DNA from 2 places in the Pseudoxanthomonas sp. SL93 genome. Region 1 is predicted to be linked to the other one. Evidence: riboswitches for the same ligand, from Rfam matches in the RefSeq annotation. Region 1 holds a riboswitch; the other holds the start of a gene.

Region 1 (8,860 bases):
AGTACTCGCCGACCGAGGCCATCGCCTGCTCGCTGGAGAACCCGGAAGCCTGCGAGGCCTGCCAGTAACACGCGCTCCCCTACGTCGGCGCTGCCGACGGATACCGGAACAGGACGTTCCCGGCGCAGGGATGCGCCAACCCATTTGATCTGCCCCCTCCCCCGTTCACGGGGGAGGGCTGGGGTGGGGGTACGGCAAGATCGTGATGGTTCGATCGCCCGTGCCTTCGCCATACCCTCATCCGCCCTTCGGGCACCTTCTCCCGCCGGGAGAAGGGACCAGCAACCGCGAGACCCTGAATGTCCACCCACAACCGCCAGCTGCTCCTCGATCCCGGCTTCGAACTGACTCTGCGGCCGATGCGCTACCCGCAGTTCTACGAGATGTACCGCGATGCCATCCGCAATACCTGGACGGTGGAGGAGGTGGATTTCTCGCTGGACACCAACGACCTGAAGAACAAGTTCGGCCCGGCCGAGCGCCACCTGATCGAGCGCCTCATCGCGTTCTTCGCCACCGGCGACTCGATCGTGTCGAACAACCTGGTGCTGAACCTTTACCAGCACATCAACGCGCCGGAAGCGCGCATGTACCTGTCGCGGCAGCTGTACGAGGAAGCGCTGCACGTGCAGTTCTACCTGACGCTGCTGGACACCTACCTGCCCGACCCGAACGAACGCGCCAAGGCCTTCGCCGCGGTGGAGAACATCCCGTCGATCCGCAAGAAGGCCGAGTTCTGCTTCAAGTGGATCGACTCGCTGCAGGGCATCCAGCGCATCGAGACGCGCGAGCAGCGCCGGCAGTTCCTGCTGAACATGGTGTGCTTCGCCGGCTGCATCGAAGGCCTGTTCTTCTTCGGCGCGTTTGCCTATGTGTACTACCTGCGCTCGCGCGGCCTGCTGCACGGGCTGGCCAGCGGCACCAACTGGGTGTTCCGCGACGAGAGCTGCCACATGGCCTTCGCCTTCGAAGTGATCAAGACCGCGCGCGAGGAAGAGCCCGACCTGTTCGACGACGAGCTGAAGGCGCAGATCGTGCAGATGATGGGGGAGGCGGTGGACTGCGAGGTCGCCTTCGCCGAGGACACGCTGAGTGGCGGCGTGGCGGGACTGTCGATCAAGGACATGCGCCAGTACCTGGAGTACTGCGCCGACCAGCGCATGGCGCAGCTGGGCATGCCCAAGCACTTCGGTGCCAGCAACCCGTTCCCGTTCATGGACCTGCAGGACGTCCAGGAGCTGACCAACTTCTTCGAGCGCCGCGTGTCCGCCTACCAGGTGGGCGTGCAGGGCGAAGTGGGCTTTGACCACGCGTTCTAGCCCGTGCCCTTTGTAGGAGCGACGTGAGTCGCGACCGCACCAATGAAAGCCCGGTGGCGCCACACCGTCCTGGGCATGTCGGCGACAGTTTCCCCGCCATGGGGAGCCCATCGGATATCCGGGTCATTCGTTCATGCGGTCGCGACTGACGTCGCTCCTACACCAGCACAACATCCCGGCGCGCTATGCTGCCACCGGGAGTACGCGAACCGGAGCACCACCATGACCGAACTGGCCAACGCCGAAGCGCGCCCCCTCGAGGCGCGCCTGCTGCACATGGTCTTCCCCGACCACACCAACCACCTGGGCACGCTGTTCGGCGGCCAGGCGCTGGCGTGGATGGACATGTCGGCGTTCATCGCCGCCTCGCGCTATGCCCGCACCACGGTGGTCACCGCGCGCTCTGAACAGGTGGACTTCAACCAGCCCATCCACAAGGGCGACCTGGTGGAAGTGGTCGCGCGCGTGGTGAAGGTCGGCCGCAGCTCGATGAATGTCGATGTCGAAGTCATCACCGAAAACCTGCTGACCGGCGAACGCAAGCTGTGCACGCGCGGCCACTTCGTGATGATCGCCCTGGATCCGCTGGGCCGGCCGACGCAGGCACCACCCTTGCCAGCCACCTAGTTGAAGGTGGGAGCGACGCAAGTCGCGACGACACATGCAGCCGTTTCATCGCGACGCGCCGCTCCCGTGAATGGAAAGTTCAGGCGTACGCGCGCAGGCTGCGGGCTGCTTCCACCATCCGCTCCAGCGCCGTGCGCACCTCCGGCCAGCCGCGCGTCTTCAGGCCGCAGTCGGGATTGACCCATATCTGCTCGGGTGCCAGCACCGCACGCGCCTTCTGCAGCAGGTCGACCATCTCGCCGCCGGTGGGAATGCGCGGTGAATGGATGTCGTACACGCCCGGGCCGATCTCGTTGGGATAGCGGAACTTCACGAACGCATCCAGCAGTTCCATGCGCGAGCGCGAGGTCTCGATGGAGATGACGTCGGCATCCATCGCGGCCACGGCCTGCATGATGTCGTTGAACTCGGAGTAGCACATGTGCGTGTGCACCTGGGTATCGTCGGCGACGCCCGCCGCGGTGATGCGGAAGCATTCCACCGCCCAGTCCAGGTACGCCTGCCAATCCGCGCGCCGCAGCGGCAGGCCTTCGCGCAGCGCGGGCTCGTCGATCTGGATGACACGGATGCCGGCGGCTTCGAGGTCCAATACCTCGTCCCGCAGTGCCAGCGCGATCTGCCGGCAGGTCTGCGCGCGTGCCTGGTCGTCACGGACGAACGACCACTGCAGCACCGTCACCGGCCCGGTCAGCATGCCCTTCATCGGCCGGTCGGTCAGCGACTGCGCGTACTGCGACCAGCGCACCGTCATCGGCGCCGGGCGCGAGACATCGCCGTAGATCACCGGCGGCTTCACGCAGCGCGAGCCGTAGCTCTGCACCCAGCCGTTCTTCGTGAACGCGAAACCGTCCAGCTGTTCGCCGAAGTATTCCACCATGTCGTTGCGCTCGAACTCGCCATGCACCAGCACGTCGATGCCGATCTCTTCCTGGAAGCGGACGCAGCGTTCGGTCTCCTCGCGCAGGAAGGCCTCGTAGTCCGCGTCCGGCAGCTTGCCGCTCTTGTTGCGTGCCCGTGCCTCGCGCACTTCGTGGGTCTGCGGGAACGAGCCGATGGTGGTGGTCGGGAAACCGGGCAAGCCGAGCAGCGCTGCCTGTGCCGCACGACGCTGCGGATACGGCGAGTCGCGGTGGGTGTCGGCGGCCTCCGCGGAGGCCAGGCGCGCGGCCACCTCCGGACGATGCACGCGTGCGGATTGCCGGCGCGATGCGATGCGGTCGCGGGCCAGCGCCAAGCCGGGTTCGGCGGCGCGCGGATCGCGCAGCGCATCGGCCAGCAGGCGCAGCTCCTCCACCTTCTGCCGCGCGAAGGCCAGCCACGACTTCAGGTCGGAAGGCAGTGCCTTTTCATCCGCCAGATCGACCGGGACATGCAGCAGCGAGCACGACGGCGACAGCCACAGCGCGCGCTCGCCCACGTGGCCCGATGCGTACTTGGCGAGGATCAGCGCGTTGTCCAGGTTCGTGCGCCAGATGTTGCGACCGTCCACCAGGCCGGCCGACAGCACGCGACCTTTGGGAAGATGCTTCAGCACGTCGTCGAGCTGCTCCTTGCCGCGTACCAGGTCGACATGCAGGCCATCCACCGGCAGTGCGCAGGCCAGCGGCAGGTTGTCGCCCAGGCGGCCGAAGTAGGTGGCCAGCAGCAATGAAGGCCGCACGTTCTTCGCCAACGTGGCGTAGGCCTTCAGGTACGCGGCACGCGTGGCGTCGTCCAGGTTCAGCACCAGACACGGCTCGTCGACCTGCACCCAGTCCGCACCCGCGTGATGCAGCTTCGCCAGCAGTTCGGCGTAGACCGGCAGCAGGCGATCCAGCAGCGCGAGGCGGTCGCTGCCATCCACGGCCTTGGACAGCAACAGGAAACTCACCGGGCCCAGCAGCACCGGCCGTGCGGCGTGGCCTGCGGCGACGGCTTCACGATACTCCGCCAGCGGCTTGTCGCCGCGCAGGCGGAAGGTCTGGCCGGCGTGCAGTTCCGGCACCAGGTAGTGGTAGTTGGTGTCGAACCACTTGGTCATCTCCAGCGCGCGCAGGTCGGTGCCGTCCTTCTGCACGCCACGCGCCAGCGCGAAGTAGCCCGCCAGTGGATCGGCATCGGCCAGCGTGCGGTAGGCGTCGGGAATGGCATCGAACAGGAACGCGGTGTCCAGCACCTGGTCGTACAGCGAGAAGTCGTTGCACGGCACCACATCGGCGCCGGCATCGCGCTGCAGCTGCCAGTGGCGGTGGCGCAGGTCGCGTGCGGTCTGTTGCAGGTCGGCGGCGCTGGTGTCGCCACGCCAGTAGTTTTCCAGGGCGGATTTCAGTTCGCGCTTCGCGCCGATGCGCGGGAAGCCAAGGGTGGTAACGGTGGTCATGGTGCGTGTCCTCATGCGGTGGCGGATGAGGAACGAAGGAACCGCGCGCCGGACCGGATCCGCCACGCCAGCGACCTTCGCCCCCTCGGGCGAGCCGGAGTGCCGTGGTCGGGCGCAGGAGGACGCATCCGGGCAGGCGCGCGCGGACACGGGCTCCGGCCACCTCCCCTCGGAAGCTCCAGGTCAGGCGGAAGACGGTCGTGTCTTCCGGCCAGGGCAGGTCTTCGGGCTCATGGACGGGCGCATGGAATGCGCGGGCCTACTTCCCGCCGCTTCCCGGCCCGCGAGGGCCAGTGCTGTTGGCGAGGTTCGTTTCCAAATACCGCTGCGGGGCAGCGCCGGAATGGGACGATGGAACTGTCCGCACCGGCTTCCCTTTTAATTCCATCGCTATATCGGGATAGAGCGATGGAAACCTTGGCGGTGCGAAAGGTACGCGGGTGCAGGGCAGGGCGTCAAGCGGCGCTCATCGCCGGCCCGTCTTCTTCGGTGTCGCCACGGTTCTAGCAGGAGCGAGCACAGCCCGTATCAGGGCTCACGTACTGTCGGATTGATTGCGTGCTCTATGACTTGGCCGCCAACGAGCCTGATCGTCAATTCCTTGAGAGCTTCACGCTCCGGACCCTCCTGATCGACGAAAGGTATGACGAGAATCGAGCAGCTGCCTTGGGGGGTGCTTGTACATGCCTCGATCTGAAGTTCATTGATCAGAGGATGATTGGCTCGTTGGTATACCTCGCGTCCGATGGATACGGGCTTGCCATCTTGCTCGACACGAAGCTCAAGAATCTCCTTGATCTTGCTGTCGGTGATGACTTCGACCGAGATCGCATCCGACCTTATGCTCAGATATGACCAGTTGCGATAGAGAGGCGAGCTTGCCTGCGCCACATCGGAAAACATCGCGCATGCCGCCAGAAACAGGATCAGCACGCCATGCGCGGAGCTTCGCAAGTTGCCGCGCCAGAACGCGACTTCGTTCGGCTTCATCAATATCCTCCTCCAAAGCTGGTGGTATATCCATACTTACTGCCGGTCTCGGCGGATTACATGCGCAGCCGACGACAATTTGGCTGTGTTGAAGTGCCGAACTGCCTTCATAAGCCGTCAGGCAATCACTTTACCTTGTCAGCGCGACAGGACCAGTGTGGACGAAGACCGCAAAGCGTCTCTCCGACCGGCATTCCGCGAACATCGATCCGGGGCTGCGGGATTTTCGCTTTTCGTCCGTCCACTTCTATGAGGCCATCGACGGAGCAGGACCGAATGAATCTCACGCCGCAATCGCCAGCCCGTCGGTATTTGCTCAAGACCGCCGCGCTCTCGACCTTGGCAAGCGTCGCCTGGCCGCAACGGGCGCGTGCCGCCGCCTGCGACGACGCGGACACCTGGATTCCCCCCGACGACTTCCTCGACGACCTGCCACGCCTGATGCGGGCATTGCGCGTGCCGGCGATCGGCATGGCGGTGGTCGAGCGCGGGGAGGTGGTGTGGTCGCGCAATCTCGGCCTCGCGAATGCTGGGACGCGGGCGCCGGTGAGCGACACGACGCTGTTCGAGGATGCCTCGCTCAGCAAGCCGGTGTTCGCGTACGCGGTGCTGCAGTTGGCCGACCAGGGCGTGATCGACCTGGACCAGCCGCTGGCGCAGTACCACCGGCCGGAGTACCTGGCCGCGCATCCGTGGAACGAACAGGTCACCGCACGCGACGTGCTGCGGCATTCCACCGGGCTGCCGAACTGGCGCAAGGATCCGGCGAACGAAAAGCTGGTGCCGGCGGTGAAGCCTGGCACGCGGATCGACTATTCCGGCGAGGCGATCTTCTGGCTGCAGCGGGTGATGGAAACCCTCACCGGCGAGAGCCTCGACCAGTCGATGCAGCGCCTGCTGTTCGGTCCGGCGGGCATGCACGACAGCAGCTATACCTGGAGTGCCGACCTCGCCGCGCGATCGGTGTACGGCCATCGCGCCGTCGAGGACGAGGCACCGGGCATGCCGCCGCAGATGCTGCGCGAACAGTGGAGCGCCGCGCAGGTGATCGCCGACCGCTGGGGCAAGCCGCTGTCGGCCTGGCACTACGAAGACGCCGCGCGCGCACTGCCGCTCGTGCAGGCCATCACGCCGGAGGGCCTGGTGAACTGGCCCGGGGACATCCTGGCCAATGCCGCGGCCAGCCTGCGCACGACGCCGCAGGACTACGCCCGCTTCATGGCGCTGATGGTGCGCACGCGACGCGAATCCTGGCAGATCACCGACGCCACGCGGCGCGCAATGCTGACCAGGCAGATCGACGTGCCCGCCCGTTGGACGGACAAGGGCCTGGGCTGGAACCTGGAAGCCACGCCGCGCGGCCCGGTGTTCTACCACTCCGGCAGCAACGGCGGCATCTTCAAGAACTTCGCGCTGGGCGATCTTGCCGGCCAGCGCGCGCTGGTGGTGCTGACCAACGCCGGCAGTGGCAACGTGCTGTACCGGCGCGTGGTGCGCGCCGCCACCGGCCACGACCTGCTGACGTTCGACCTGTGACTACAGGCCCAGGAACACGAACGGCTCCGCCGGTTTGAAGTCCTTCACCGCGTTGCCGGCGAACACGTTGCGCTGGTCGGGGCCCAGGTCCAGGCGCAGCACCTTGCCGGTCTCCTTCGAGAAGTCCACGCCCTTCAGGTCCACCCAGAAGGTGTTGGGCGTCAATGCGGATTCGAAGAAGTACAGCTTGCGCTTGTGGTCGGCCACCGTGCGCCAGCGGGTGGAGGAAATGTTGGGCTCCTCCGGCGTGTTGATGCCGAACGGCACCGACGCGTTGCGGATCACGCTGAAGACACTGGCCAGCGCTTTCACCGGATCTTCGCTCTTGGGAATCGCGTTGACGTAGAACGACGCGCGCGCGAAGCGGTCCGAGGCGCGGTTCGTGCCCGGCAGCATCACCGTGCCACCGATCTGCTTCCAGTACGCGTTGAGCGCCAGTTGCTGGTCGAACACCGGCGAATTGGTCATCACCTGGTACTGGCGCCCGTGGTGGATCACCTGCCTGCCGCCGATGTACTCGATGATGGCGCTGTCGCCGCTGGCATCCGACAGGGACAGGTGCAGCGTGGCCAGCCGGTCCTCGCCGGGCACCTTGTCGGTCACCAGGGTGAAGGGTTCCCTGCGCAGCGCGTCGACGGCTTCCTTCACGCTGCCGTAGTTGTCCAGCGCGTACTGCGCCCACGCGGCGATGCTCAGGCCCGGGCCGCGCCCGTCGTAGGCGGGGTATTCGGATTCCACCAGCCACAGCACGTTGGCCATCAGGCCGGCCTCGTTCATGCCGTCGGTGGTGGAGACCTCGTAGCCGGTGGCGATGACGCTGCCGTACTTCGATGTCCACGTGATCGAGTTCGGCCCGGCCTGGCCGTTGCGCTGCATGCCGCGCGGGAAGATCCACAGGTTCGTCGCCACATCGTTCTTCCAGTCCATCGAGCGGGCGGTGATGACGTCGTCATTGGCACCCAGGTAGACCAGCCGCGTGCAGGCATCGGCCGGCACAGCAAGCAGCGACGGCAACAGCGCGAGCAGTGTGGCGACGTTGCGGAAGATACGACGATGCATGGAGACCTCCGGGGCAGGTGGCATGGTGCGGCGTCGCCCGGTGGCGCAGGGCGGGACCGGGTGTGCTAAACAGCGTACCGGGTTGCCGCCGGATGCTGCCATGTCCGCCGCGACCCGGATGCGCCGTTTGTCCGATCACTCCCCGTGTGGATGATCGCCTCGCGGCCGCGCGTCGCCATCACGCCCCGACCAGGACCCCCATGCGTCACGACCACATCCTCACCCTGTCCTGCCCGGACCGCACGGGCATCGTCTATCGCGTCACCGAACTGCTGTACGAGACCGGCTGCAACATCCTGGACGCGCAGCAGTTCGGCGACGAGGAATCCGGGCGCTTCTTCCTGCGCGTGCATTTCGACGTGCCGGGGCCGGCGGAAATCGACGTGCTGCACGAGGGCTTCGAATCGCTGGCCGAAGTGTTCGGCATGGACTGGCAGCTGCACGACGGTCGCCACCGTGCCCGCCTGATGGTGCTGGTGAGCAGGCAGGGCCACTGCCTCAACGACCTGCTGTTCCGCGTGCACAGCCGGCAGCTGCCGGTGCAGATCGCCTGCATCGTCTCCAACCACGAGGACTTCGCCCCGCTGGCGCAGTCCTACGGCGTGCCGTTCCACCACCTGCCGGTGTCGTCGGGCAACCGCATCGCGCAGGAACGCCGGATCATCGACCTGGTGGACCGCGAGGAGATCGACCTGGTGGTGCTGGCGCGCTACATGCAGATCCTGTCACCGGACCTGTGCGATGCCCTGGCCGGCCGCGCCATCAACATCCACCACAGCTTCCTGCCCAGCTTCAAGGGTGCCAAGCCGTACCACCAGGCGCACCAGCGCGGCGTCAAGATCATCGGCGCCACCGCGCACTACGTGACCCGCGACCTGGACGAAGGTCCGATCATCGAACAGGACGTCGCGCGCGTGGACCACGCGATGACGCCGAAGGAACTGGTGCGCATGGGCAGCGATGTCGAATC
Region 2 (8,860 bases), 490 kb from region 1:
TCGACAGCGCGCCCATCGCATCGAACATCATCGTCAGCGCCCAGTGCAGTTCTTCGCCGCCGCCGGCGAAGACGATGTCCTGGCGACCGGCGCGGATCAGGTCCGCCGCCGCACCAATGCAGTGTGCCGAGGTCGCGCAGGCGGCGGAGATCGAATAGCTCACGCCCTTGATCTTGAACGCGGTGGCCAGCGTCGCCGATACCGTCGAGCACATCGTGCGCGGCACCATGTACGGCCCCACCTTGCGGATGCCGCGCGCGCGCAGCAGGTCCGCGGCTTCGATCTGCCATTCCGCCGAACCGCCACCGGAACCGGCGATCAGGCCCGTGCGCGGCTGGCTGACCAGTGCATCGTCCAGGCCGGCATCGGCGATCGCATCACGCAGCGCGATGTGCGCGAACGCCGCCGCATCGCCCATGAAGCGCTTCTGCTTGCGGTCGATCTGCGCGTCAAGGTCGATCTCCGGCGCACCGCCCACCTGGCTGCGGAAGCCGAGTTCGGCGTATTGCGGGATATGGCGGATGCCCGAACGGCCTTCGCGCAACGCGGACGACACGGTATCCGCATCGTTGCCCAAACAGGAAGTGATGCCCAGGCCGGTGATGACGACGCGGCGCATCAGAAGCTCTCCGTCGAGGTGAACAGACCCACGCGCAAGTCGCGCGCGGTGTAGATCTCGCGGCCGTCGACCAGCATGCGGCCATCGGCTGCCGCCAGCACCAGCTTGCGGTTGATCACGCGGCTGATGTCGATCTCGTAGGTCACGCGCTTGGCCGTGGGCAGCACCTGGCCGGTGAACTTCACTTCGCCGGTGCCGAGCGCGCGGCCACGGCCAGGCGCGCCGATCCAGGTCAGGAAGAAGCCGGTGAGCTGCCACATCGCATCCAGCCCTAGGCACCCGGGCATCACCGGATCGCCGAGGAAGTGGCACTTGAAGAACCACAGCTCGGGGTGGATATCCAGTTCGGCGCGCACCATGCCCTTGCCGTGCGCACCACCGTCCTCGCGGATCTCGGTGATGCGGTCGAACATCAGCATCGGGTCGTTCGGCAGGCGGCCGCTGTCGGGGCCGAAGAGTTCACCGCGCGCGCTGGCGAGCAGCTGTTCGCGCGAGAAGGAAGCAGGGGCGTTCATTGCGTGGTCCGTTATGCGAAGCCGCAAATAATGCACACATGTGCATACGCTTGTCTTGACGCAGGGCAACCGGGTTTTTCCATACGCCGGCGTACCATTCGCGCGACGTAATTGCGGCAAGGGTTTCGCGCTTTCTGCCCGCGACTCCACACGCGTGCGTATCGTGCGCGCATGCATCCATGCGATCGCGTACGGCGGCCGATATCATCACGTGATGCGCAAGATCATCCACATCGACATGGACGCGTTCTACGCCTCTGTGGAACAGCGCGACGATCCGTCGCTGCGTGGCCGCCCCGTGGTGGTGGCGTGGCGCGGCGAGCGGTCGGTGGTGTGCGCGGCATCGTATGAGGCACGCGTGTTCGGCGTGCGCTCGGCGATGCCGGCCGTGCGCGCGGAGCGGTTGTGCCCGCAGGCGGTGTTCGTGCCGCCGGATTTCGTCCGCTACAAGGCGGTGTCGCGGCAGGTGCGCGAGATCTTCCTGCGCCACACCGATCTGGTTGAACCGCTCTCGCTTGACGAGGCCTATCTCGACGTCACCGCGCCGAAGTCAAACCTGCCCACCGCGACGGCCGTCGCCGAAACCATCCGCGCGCAGATCCGGGAGGAAACCGCGCTGACCGCATCGGCCGGGGTGGCGCCCAACAAGTTCCTCGCGAAGATCGCGTCGGACTGGCGCAAGCCTGATGGCCAGTTCGTCCTGCGTCCGCACCAGGTGGAGGCGTTCCTGACGCCGCTGCCAGTGGAGCGCATCCCCGGCGTGGGCAAGGTGATGCAGGGGAAGTTGAACGCGGCGGGCATCCACACGGTAGGCGACCTGCGCACCTTCGCGCAGCACGATCTCGAGCAGCGCTTCGGCAGCTTCGGCGGCAGCCTGTACCGGCGCGCGCGCGGCATCGACGAACGTCCGGTGCAACCGGACCAGCCGGTGCAGTCGATCTCGTCGGAGGACACCTTCGCCACCGACATCCCGCTGGCCGAACTCGAGGCGCCCATCCGCCAGCTGGCCGGCAAGACGTGGGAGGCCACGCGCAAGACGGATCGCGTCGGCCGCACCGTGGTGCTGAAACTGAAGACGGCGCAGTTCCGCATCCTCACCCGCAGCTTCACGCCGGAGGCGCCGCCGGCATCGGCACACGAATTCATCGACATCGCGCTGGCCCTGCGCGACCGTGTGGCGTTGCCGGCGTCCACGCTGTACCGGCTGGTGGGCGTGGGCCTGTCGGGATTCCGTGAGCGCGATGAAGCCGCACAGCCGGGATTGTTCGACGTTCCCGGGGAGTGAGGGGCCGCGCAATCCCGGCAAGCCTGAAAAAGAAAGCCCGGCGTTGCCGGGCTTTCTTTTTCACGCTGGCAACCGCCGCGCCATCAGTCCGACGCAGGCTGATAACGCAGGCTGATGCCGTACTCGCGACCCGGCTGGTTGTACCAGGCGATGGTTTCGTAATCGCGGTCGAACACGTTGGTGGCGCGCGCCTGCACGCTCCAGTCGGCGCTGATGGCGTACTCCAGGCGCAGGTCCACGGTGCCATACCCCGCCACGCGCACGTTGTTGGCGGCGTCGTCGTAGCGCGCGCTGGCGCCGTTGACCGTGGTGCCGAACCGGAACGCGCCAAAGCGGCGATCCACGTCGATGCGACCCGTCCGCGGCGCGCGGCGCGGCAACAGGTTGTCGTAGTTGGGATTCGAAGCGCCTTCGGCCGTGGTATCGGCGCGGGCGCGCGGATCGGCATAGCTGAGCTGCGTGGCGATGTCCCAACCCGCCAGCGTGGTGGCGAAGGTGAACTCCGCGCCACGGATGCGCGCCTCATCCACCTGCACCAGGTTGAAGAAGCTGTCGTAGCCGGTGAGGGCGTCGATGCGGGTTTCGTACACGTTGAAGGTCCAGCTGAAGGCATCCGCGTACTGGCCGATGCCCACGTTGAGGCTTTCGGATTCCTCCGGCTCGAGATCAGGATTGCCACCGAACGGGTAGTACAGGTCGTTGAACGTGGGCGCCTTGAAGCCGGTGCCGTAACTGGCGTTGAGCCTGAAATCGCCGCCCAGCGCCATTCCCCAGCCAACGCTGCCGGTCGTGTGGTTGCCGAACTGCTCGTTGTCGTCGTTGCGGACGCTGGCCTGCAGCTGGTGCGCGCCGAACTGGCCCTGGTATTCCACAAACACGCCGGTGTTGTCGCGGCTGTCGACGGTGAACGCCGTGGTGCTGGTCACCTCGTCCCGCTGCCAGTCGCCGCCTGCACTCAGCAGCTGGCCTTCGGCAAGGGTGAAGTCCGCCTGCAACGACGCGGTGTCGCGGCGCGTGTCGAAGGTGTTGACGTAGGTGCGCACGCCGGCATCACGGAAGTAGGCGTCGGACTGGTCCGCCGCGCGGCCCGCCTGCGCGGTCAGTTTCAGGCGATCGCCCGGCGTCCACGTCAGCTTGCTGCCGACGACGCGTTGCGTGGTTTCGGTCTCGTTGCCGCCGAAGATGCTGCCGTCGTATTCGTTGTCGCCGTCGGCATTGAGGAAGTGCCCTTCCAGCGTCAGCGTGTCGGCCAGCTCAAGGCCGCCGCGCAGCGACAGCGAGACGTTGCGGTAACCATCGGCATCGGGTTCGTCGGCGAAGCAACCCTGGAAGGTGACGGCGGAGCCGCGGCAGGCATTGATGCCGTCGGTCTCCTGGTACGCGCCATCGGCGCTGATCCAGCCGCGCTCCGTGTGCTGGCTGAAGCCCGCACTGGCTTCGCGCAGGCCGTGGCTGCCGGCGCCGACGCGCAGGCGCGGGCTGAAACCCATGCCGCCGGTACGGGTGAAGATCTGGATCACGCCGCCGATGGCTTCGGAACCGTACAGGCTGGAGCGCGGGCCGCGGATGATCTCGATGCGATCGATCTGGTCGACGGGCAGGTCCTGGAACGACGCCAGGCCGGCGCTCGCCGAGCCGATGCGGATGCCGTCCACCAGCACCAGCACGTGGTCCGATTCGGCCCCGCGCAGGAACAGCGTGGTCAGCTTGCCCATGCCGCCCTGGTTGGTCAGGTTGATGCCTGCGCGCCCCTTCAGCAGTTCGGGGAGCGAACGCGCCTGCGAGCGCTCGATCTCCTCGCGGTTGATCACCTGGGCAGGCACCAGGCTGTCCTGCACCGACACCTCGGTGCGCGTGCCGGACACGACGACTTCGTCGAGCTCGGTGGTGGCGTCCTGCGCCAGCCCGGAGAAGGGAAGGGCCAGCGCGACGGCCATCGCCAGTCGGTGGGAAGTGGGAAAACGCTTGTGCATCGGAAACAACTCCATCGCGCGCCCCGCGCGCATTCATCGGGGTGGAGTTGCAGCACGAAGGGAAACGTTGCGGACAGCGCAGGCAAGCGGCGCGGCACGCCGCGACGCCCTCCGCATCGCAACCAGTGGACTCCCAGGCCGGTCTCCGGGCTTGCGAACGAGTGCAGGGCACTCCGCCGTGGCGCCTTCCCATGCGTGTTGGACGCACAGTGGCCGATGCCGTGGCTGTCTTCGCTTACCGTTGCGGGGGCAGCGCCGGAATGGTGCCGCTGTGGCGGGCACGTCACCGGCTTCCCGTTTCAACCTCCGGCCGTGGCCGCAGGTCACCTTGAAGCGCGGCGAGTATACGCGATGGGGCTCAGTCGTCGTCGCCACCGCGTGCATCGAACAGGTTCAGCGACGGGCCGCTGTCCTCTTCGCGCTCGGTGTGGGTGGTGGTGACGGGGCCCGCGGCGGGGCGGCCGCGTGGCGGCGGCAACAGCGCGGCAGCGGCGTCGTAGGCGGTGATCAGTTCACCGCGGCGGTCTTCCGGCAACTGCTGCCAGTGGCAATCCAGCAGCGCGCCTTCCAGGGCGTACAGCAGGTTGAGGCTGGGCCGGAAGCCGGCACGCTTGACCCGGATGAAGGCTTCCACCGACCCGACCGAGGCCAGGTCTTCCTGCGTGCGCAACCCGACCTGGCGCAGCCAGGCGGCGGACTTGGGGCCGATGTTGCGCATCTTGGCGGCTGTCATTCCAGGGACTCCACGAAGAGGCGCGCGATGGTTTCCATGCCCTGCTGGTCGTCCGCATCGAAGCGGGCCACGCGCGGGCTGTCGAGGTCCAGCACGCCGATCAGCGTGTCGCCCCGGACGAGCGGCACCACGAGTTCGGAACGCGAGGCCGCATCGCAGGCGATGTGGCCCGGGAAGGCTTCCACATCGTCCACGCGCTGGGTCTGGCGGGTGCGTGCGGCGGCTCCGCAGACCCCCTTGTCCAACGGGATCCGCACGCAGGCTGGTAATCCCTGAAACGGACCTACGACCAATTCCCGGCCATCGAAGAAATAGAAGCCGGCCCAGTTGAAGTCGGGCAGCGAGTGGTAGAGCAGGGCAGCCAGGTTGGCGGCATTGGCGATGCGGTCGCTTTCGCCATGCAGCAGTGCGCGGGCCTGGGCGGCCAGCTGTGCGTATTGTTCCGGCTTGCTGCCGGACAGGGTCTGTGTGGTGAATGACATGCCCCGGATTCTACTCCCGCGCCGCTTTAGCCGTCGGCAGGATGGCTGGAACGCTTCGGCCCGATATGATGCCGCCCAACCGGTACGGGCAGGGCAACATGACGATCACGACGCAGACGGACGACGACAGCGGCAACGCGTGCGGGCATGGCAACCCGCAGCTTGCGTCCTTCATCGATGCCGTCGTCGCGTTCGCCGCCAGCCTGTGGATGATTGCCGCCGATCGAATCCCCGGCAGCGTGGCCGCGTTGCTGCAGGCGTTGAACGCCGCCGGTTTCGCGAGGCTGGCGATGTTCCGGTACTCGCACCTGCGCTGGGCCGGGCGTCGTGGTCGGGAGGCGTCGCATGGATAGGGTCTTCGTCACCGGGACCGATACCGGTGCAGGCAAGACGGTCGCCAGCTGTGCCTTGCTGCATGCATGGCGGGCGCGTGGGTTGCGTGCGGTAGGCATGAAACCGGTGGCAAGCGGCTGCGTGCTGACCGGCGACGGGTGGCGCAACGACGACGCACTGGCACTGCAGGCCGCCAGCCAGCCGGTGCCGGCCTATGCCGACCTCAATCCGTTCGCCCTGCCGGCCCCCCTGGCGCCCGAGATCGCCGCACGGGAGGCGGGCGTGGACGTGCAACTGGCGCCGTTGCAGGTGGCGTTCGAGCGGCTGCGCGGCAGTGCCGATCTCGTGCTGGTCGAGGGCGTGGGCGGCTGGGCGGCGCCGTTGACCGCCACGCTGGACCAGCGCCATCTGGTCGAGGCGCTGGACCTGCCGGTGGTGCTGGTGGTCGGCATGCGGCTGGGCTGCATCAACCATGCGCGGCTCAGCGCGCGCGCCATCCAGGCCGACGGCGCGAGGCTGGTGGGCTGGATCGCCAACGAAGTCGACCCGCAGATGGAGCGCCGCGACGAGAACTTCGCGCTGTTGTCCGCGCGCATGCCGGTGGCGTGCTGGGGCAGGCTGCCGCATGCGCCGGAGGCGGGCGCGGTGGATCTGGCGACGTATCTGTCGCCGCCGTAGGGCGCGCGTGCGTTCTTGGCGGCGCGGAGTGTCTGTCGCGGCTGCTCGGAAGCGGTGCCGTTCACCTGATGGACGCGTTGCGACGCGTTCGATGTTCCCACCGCTGACGATTCCAGTGGGCGCGGCGCGGCGCGGCAATAAAAAACCCGGCAGCGTGGAGGTGCTGCCGGGTCGGGCTGCGCGGAGGGAGGGGGAGCCGCGCAATAAGCGTTGGAGCAGGGCGGGATTACTTGCCCTTGGCGGCCTTGGTCGCCTTGGCCACGGAGGCCTGGACGTTGTCGGTCGCGCTTTCGAACTGCGTCTTCACCAGCTGGCCGAACGCCTCACCGGTCTTCAGGCTCAGGCCGAACACTTCCTGGCTGGCGGCGACGACGCGCTCGGCGTTGTCCTTGGCCACCTGCAGGCCCTTCGGCCACAGGTTCTTGTAACCGTCCAGGTCGCGGGTCTCGGCCAGCTCGCCGAAGAAGGCGGTGGTGGCGTCGATGTTCTTCTCGAAGGTCTTCAGCTGCACGCCGAACACGGTCTCGGCGCTTTCCAGGGCCAGGCGGTTGGCGCGCGAGGCAGCGGCGGCGAACTGGTGCGTGAACTGGCTGAAGCTTTCGTTGAATTGGGTGGTCATGGCGTACTCCTGAGGGGATTTCCCATTTGTTGCGACGCAGCATACCCCTGAAAATGTTGCAGTGCAATAACAGCCGTATGGTTTGCCGACGAACGGTCAGGGTTCGTTTAAAATCAAACGCTTGTATGGGTCCCGCTGCGGCGCTGTGGGAGCGACGTCAGTCGCGATCGACCGCCGCGATGGCGTCATCGCGACTGACGTCGCTCCCACACAGCCCCGTGATGGTCAGCCCCGGTAACGGCTGCCTGCCGTGCAGGTCTCGTGCACCACGACTTCGCTCAGCAGCGGCAGCACGGGCTTGGCCTGTTCCCAGATCCAGGCGGCGATGCGCTCGCTGGTCGGGTTTTCCAGGCCGGGGATGTCGTTGAGGTAGTGATGGTCCAGCCGGTCGTAGATCGGCTTGAAGGCGGCCTTGACGTCGGCGAAGTCCATCACCCAGCCCGTATGCGGGTCGAGTTCACCGCTCAGGTGCAGTTCGATGCGGAACGAATGCCCGTGCAGGCGCGCGCACTTGTGCCCTTCGGGCACGTTGGGCAGCCGGTGGGCGGCTTCCAGGGTGAAGACCTTGAAGATATCCATGGGGGGATTCTAGAGGGCGTGGAAACAAACGTGCGGCGCCGGTGACGGCGCCGCACGGATCAGCTCAGCGGGCAGGACGCGCCTGGCCCTGGCGGGCGCCGGCAGGGCGACGGTCGCCTTCGCGGCGCGGGCCACTGCCGTGCTTCTTCGGGCCGGCATGGGCATGGCGCGGGGCCTCACTGTGCGGGCGTCGGGCATGCTTCTGCGCGGACGTGCGGCGCGGGGCATGGTCGCCGCCGGGTTGCTCGGCCTTGCCCGGTGCGCTGTTGCCCCAGCGGATCGGCGTCTGCGGCTCGAAGCCCGGCACGTCACGAAGGTCCACGTCGCGGCCCAGCATGCGCACGATGGCGCGCAGGTACTTGGCTTCGTCCTGGGCGACCAGCGAGATCGCTTCGCCCGTCGAACCATTGCGGCCGGTACGGCCGATGCGGTGCACGTAGTCCTCGGCCACCATCGGCAGGTCGAAGTTGATCACCTGCGGCAGCTGGTCGATGTCGATGCCGCGCGCGGCGATGTCGGTGGCCACCAGCACGTTGATGCGGCCGGCCTTGAAGTCGTTGAGCGCGCGCTGGCGGGCGCCCTGCGACTTGTTGCCGTGGATCGCCGCGGTCTTGATGCCGCTCTTGTCCAGGAACATCGCCAGCTTGTCGCTGCCGTGCTTGGTGCGGGCGAACACCAGCGTCTGCAGGCGGCTGTCCTTGGCCAGCAGGTGCAGCAGCAGGTCGCGCTTGCGGCTGCCGTCGACCGGGTGGACGCGGTGGGTGATGGTCTCGGCCACGGTGTTCTTCGGCGTGACCTGGATCTGCTTGGGATCACGCATGAACTCCATGGCCAGTTCGCGGATCGGCTCGGCGAACGTGGCGGAGAACAGCATGGTCTGGCGGTTCTGCTTGGGCAGCTTGGCCAGGATGCGCTTGATGGACGGCAGGAAGCCCATGTCCAGCATGCGGTCGGCTTCGTCCAGCACCAGCATCTCGATGCCGGACAGGTCGATGCTGCGGCGTTCGATATGGTCGATCAGCCGGCCCGGGCAGGCGATCACCA

Evidence for each region. Region 1 has a riboswitch for cobalamin ahead of metE (5-methyltetrahydropteroyltriglutamate--homocysteine S-methyltransferase). Riboswitches for the same ligand answer to the same signal wherever they lie in the genome.
Region 2: it holds a riboswitch for cobalamin, as region 1 does, so the genes downstream of both, btuB (TonB-dependent vitamin B12 receptor) here and metE (5-methyltetrahydropteroyltriglutamate--homocysteine S-methyltransferase) in region 1, are expected to answer to the same signal.

Annotation. Positions count from the first base shown of each region.
Region 1 is NZ_CP113065.1:3,004,271-3,013,130, reverse strand. It holds gene OVA13_RS14105 (ribonucleoside-diphosphate reductase subunit alpha) at 1-68, shown strand, start outside; gene OVA13_RS14100 (ribonucleotide-diphosphate reductase subunit beta) at 300-1,319, shown strand; gene OVA13_RS14095 (acyl-CoA thioesterase) at 1,542-1,946, shown strand; gene metE (5-methyltetrahydropteroyltriglutamate--homocysteine S-methyltransferase) at 2,026-4,305, opposite strand; cobalamin riboswitch at 4,503-4,740, opposite strand; gene OVA13_RS14085 (hypothetical protein) at 4,834-5,295, opposite strand; gene OVA13_RS14080 (serine hydrolase domain-containing protein) at 5,572-6,831, shown strand; gene OVA13_RS14075 (linear amide C-N hydrolase) at 6,832-7,890, opposite strand; gene purU (formyltetrahydrofolate deformylase) at 8,091-8,860, shown strand, end outside.
Region 2 is NZ_CP113065.1:2,516,770-2,525,629, reverse strand. It holds gene fabB (beta-ketoacyl-ACP synthase I) at 1-619, opposite strand, end outside; gene fabA (3-hydroxyacyl-[acyl-carrier-protein] dehydratase FabA) at 619-1,134, opposite strand; gene dinB (DNA polymerase IV) at 1,349-2,419, shown strand; gene btuB (TonB-dependent vitamin B12 receptor) at 2,503-4,392, opposite strand; cobalamin riboswitch at 4,511-4,738, opposite strand; gene OVA13_RS11975 (TfoX/Sxy family protein) at 4,751-5,125, opposite strand; gene OVA13_RS11970 (free L-methionine (R)-S-oxide reductase MsrC) at 5,122-5,607, opposite strand; gene OVA13_RS11965 (hypothetical protein) at 5,706-5,960, shown strand; gene bioD (dethiobiotin synthase) at 5,953-6,618, shown strand; gene OVA13_RS11955 (phasin family protein) at 6,845-7,237, opposite strand; gene queD (6-carboxytetrahydropterin synthase QueD) at 7,463-7,816, opposite strand; gene OVA13_RS11945 (DEAD/DEAH box helicase) at 7,881-8,860, opposite strand, start outside.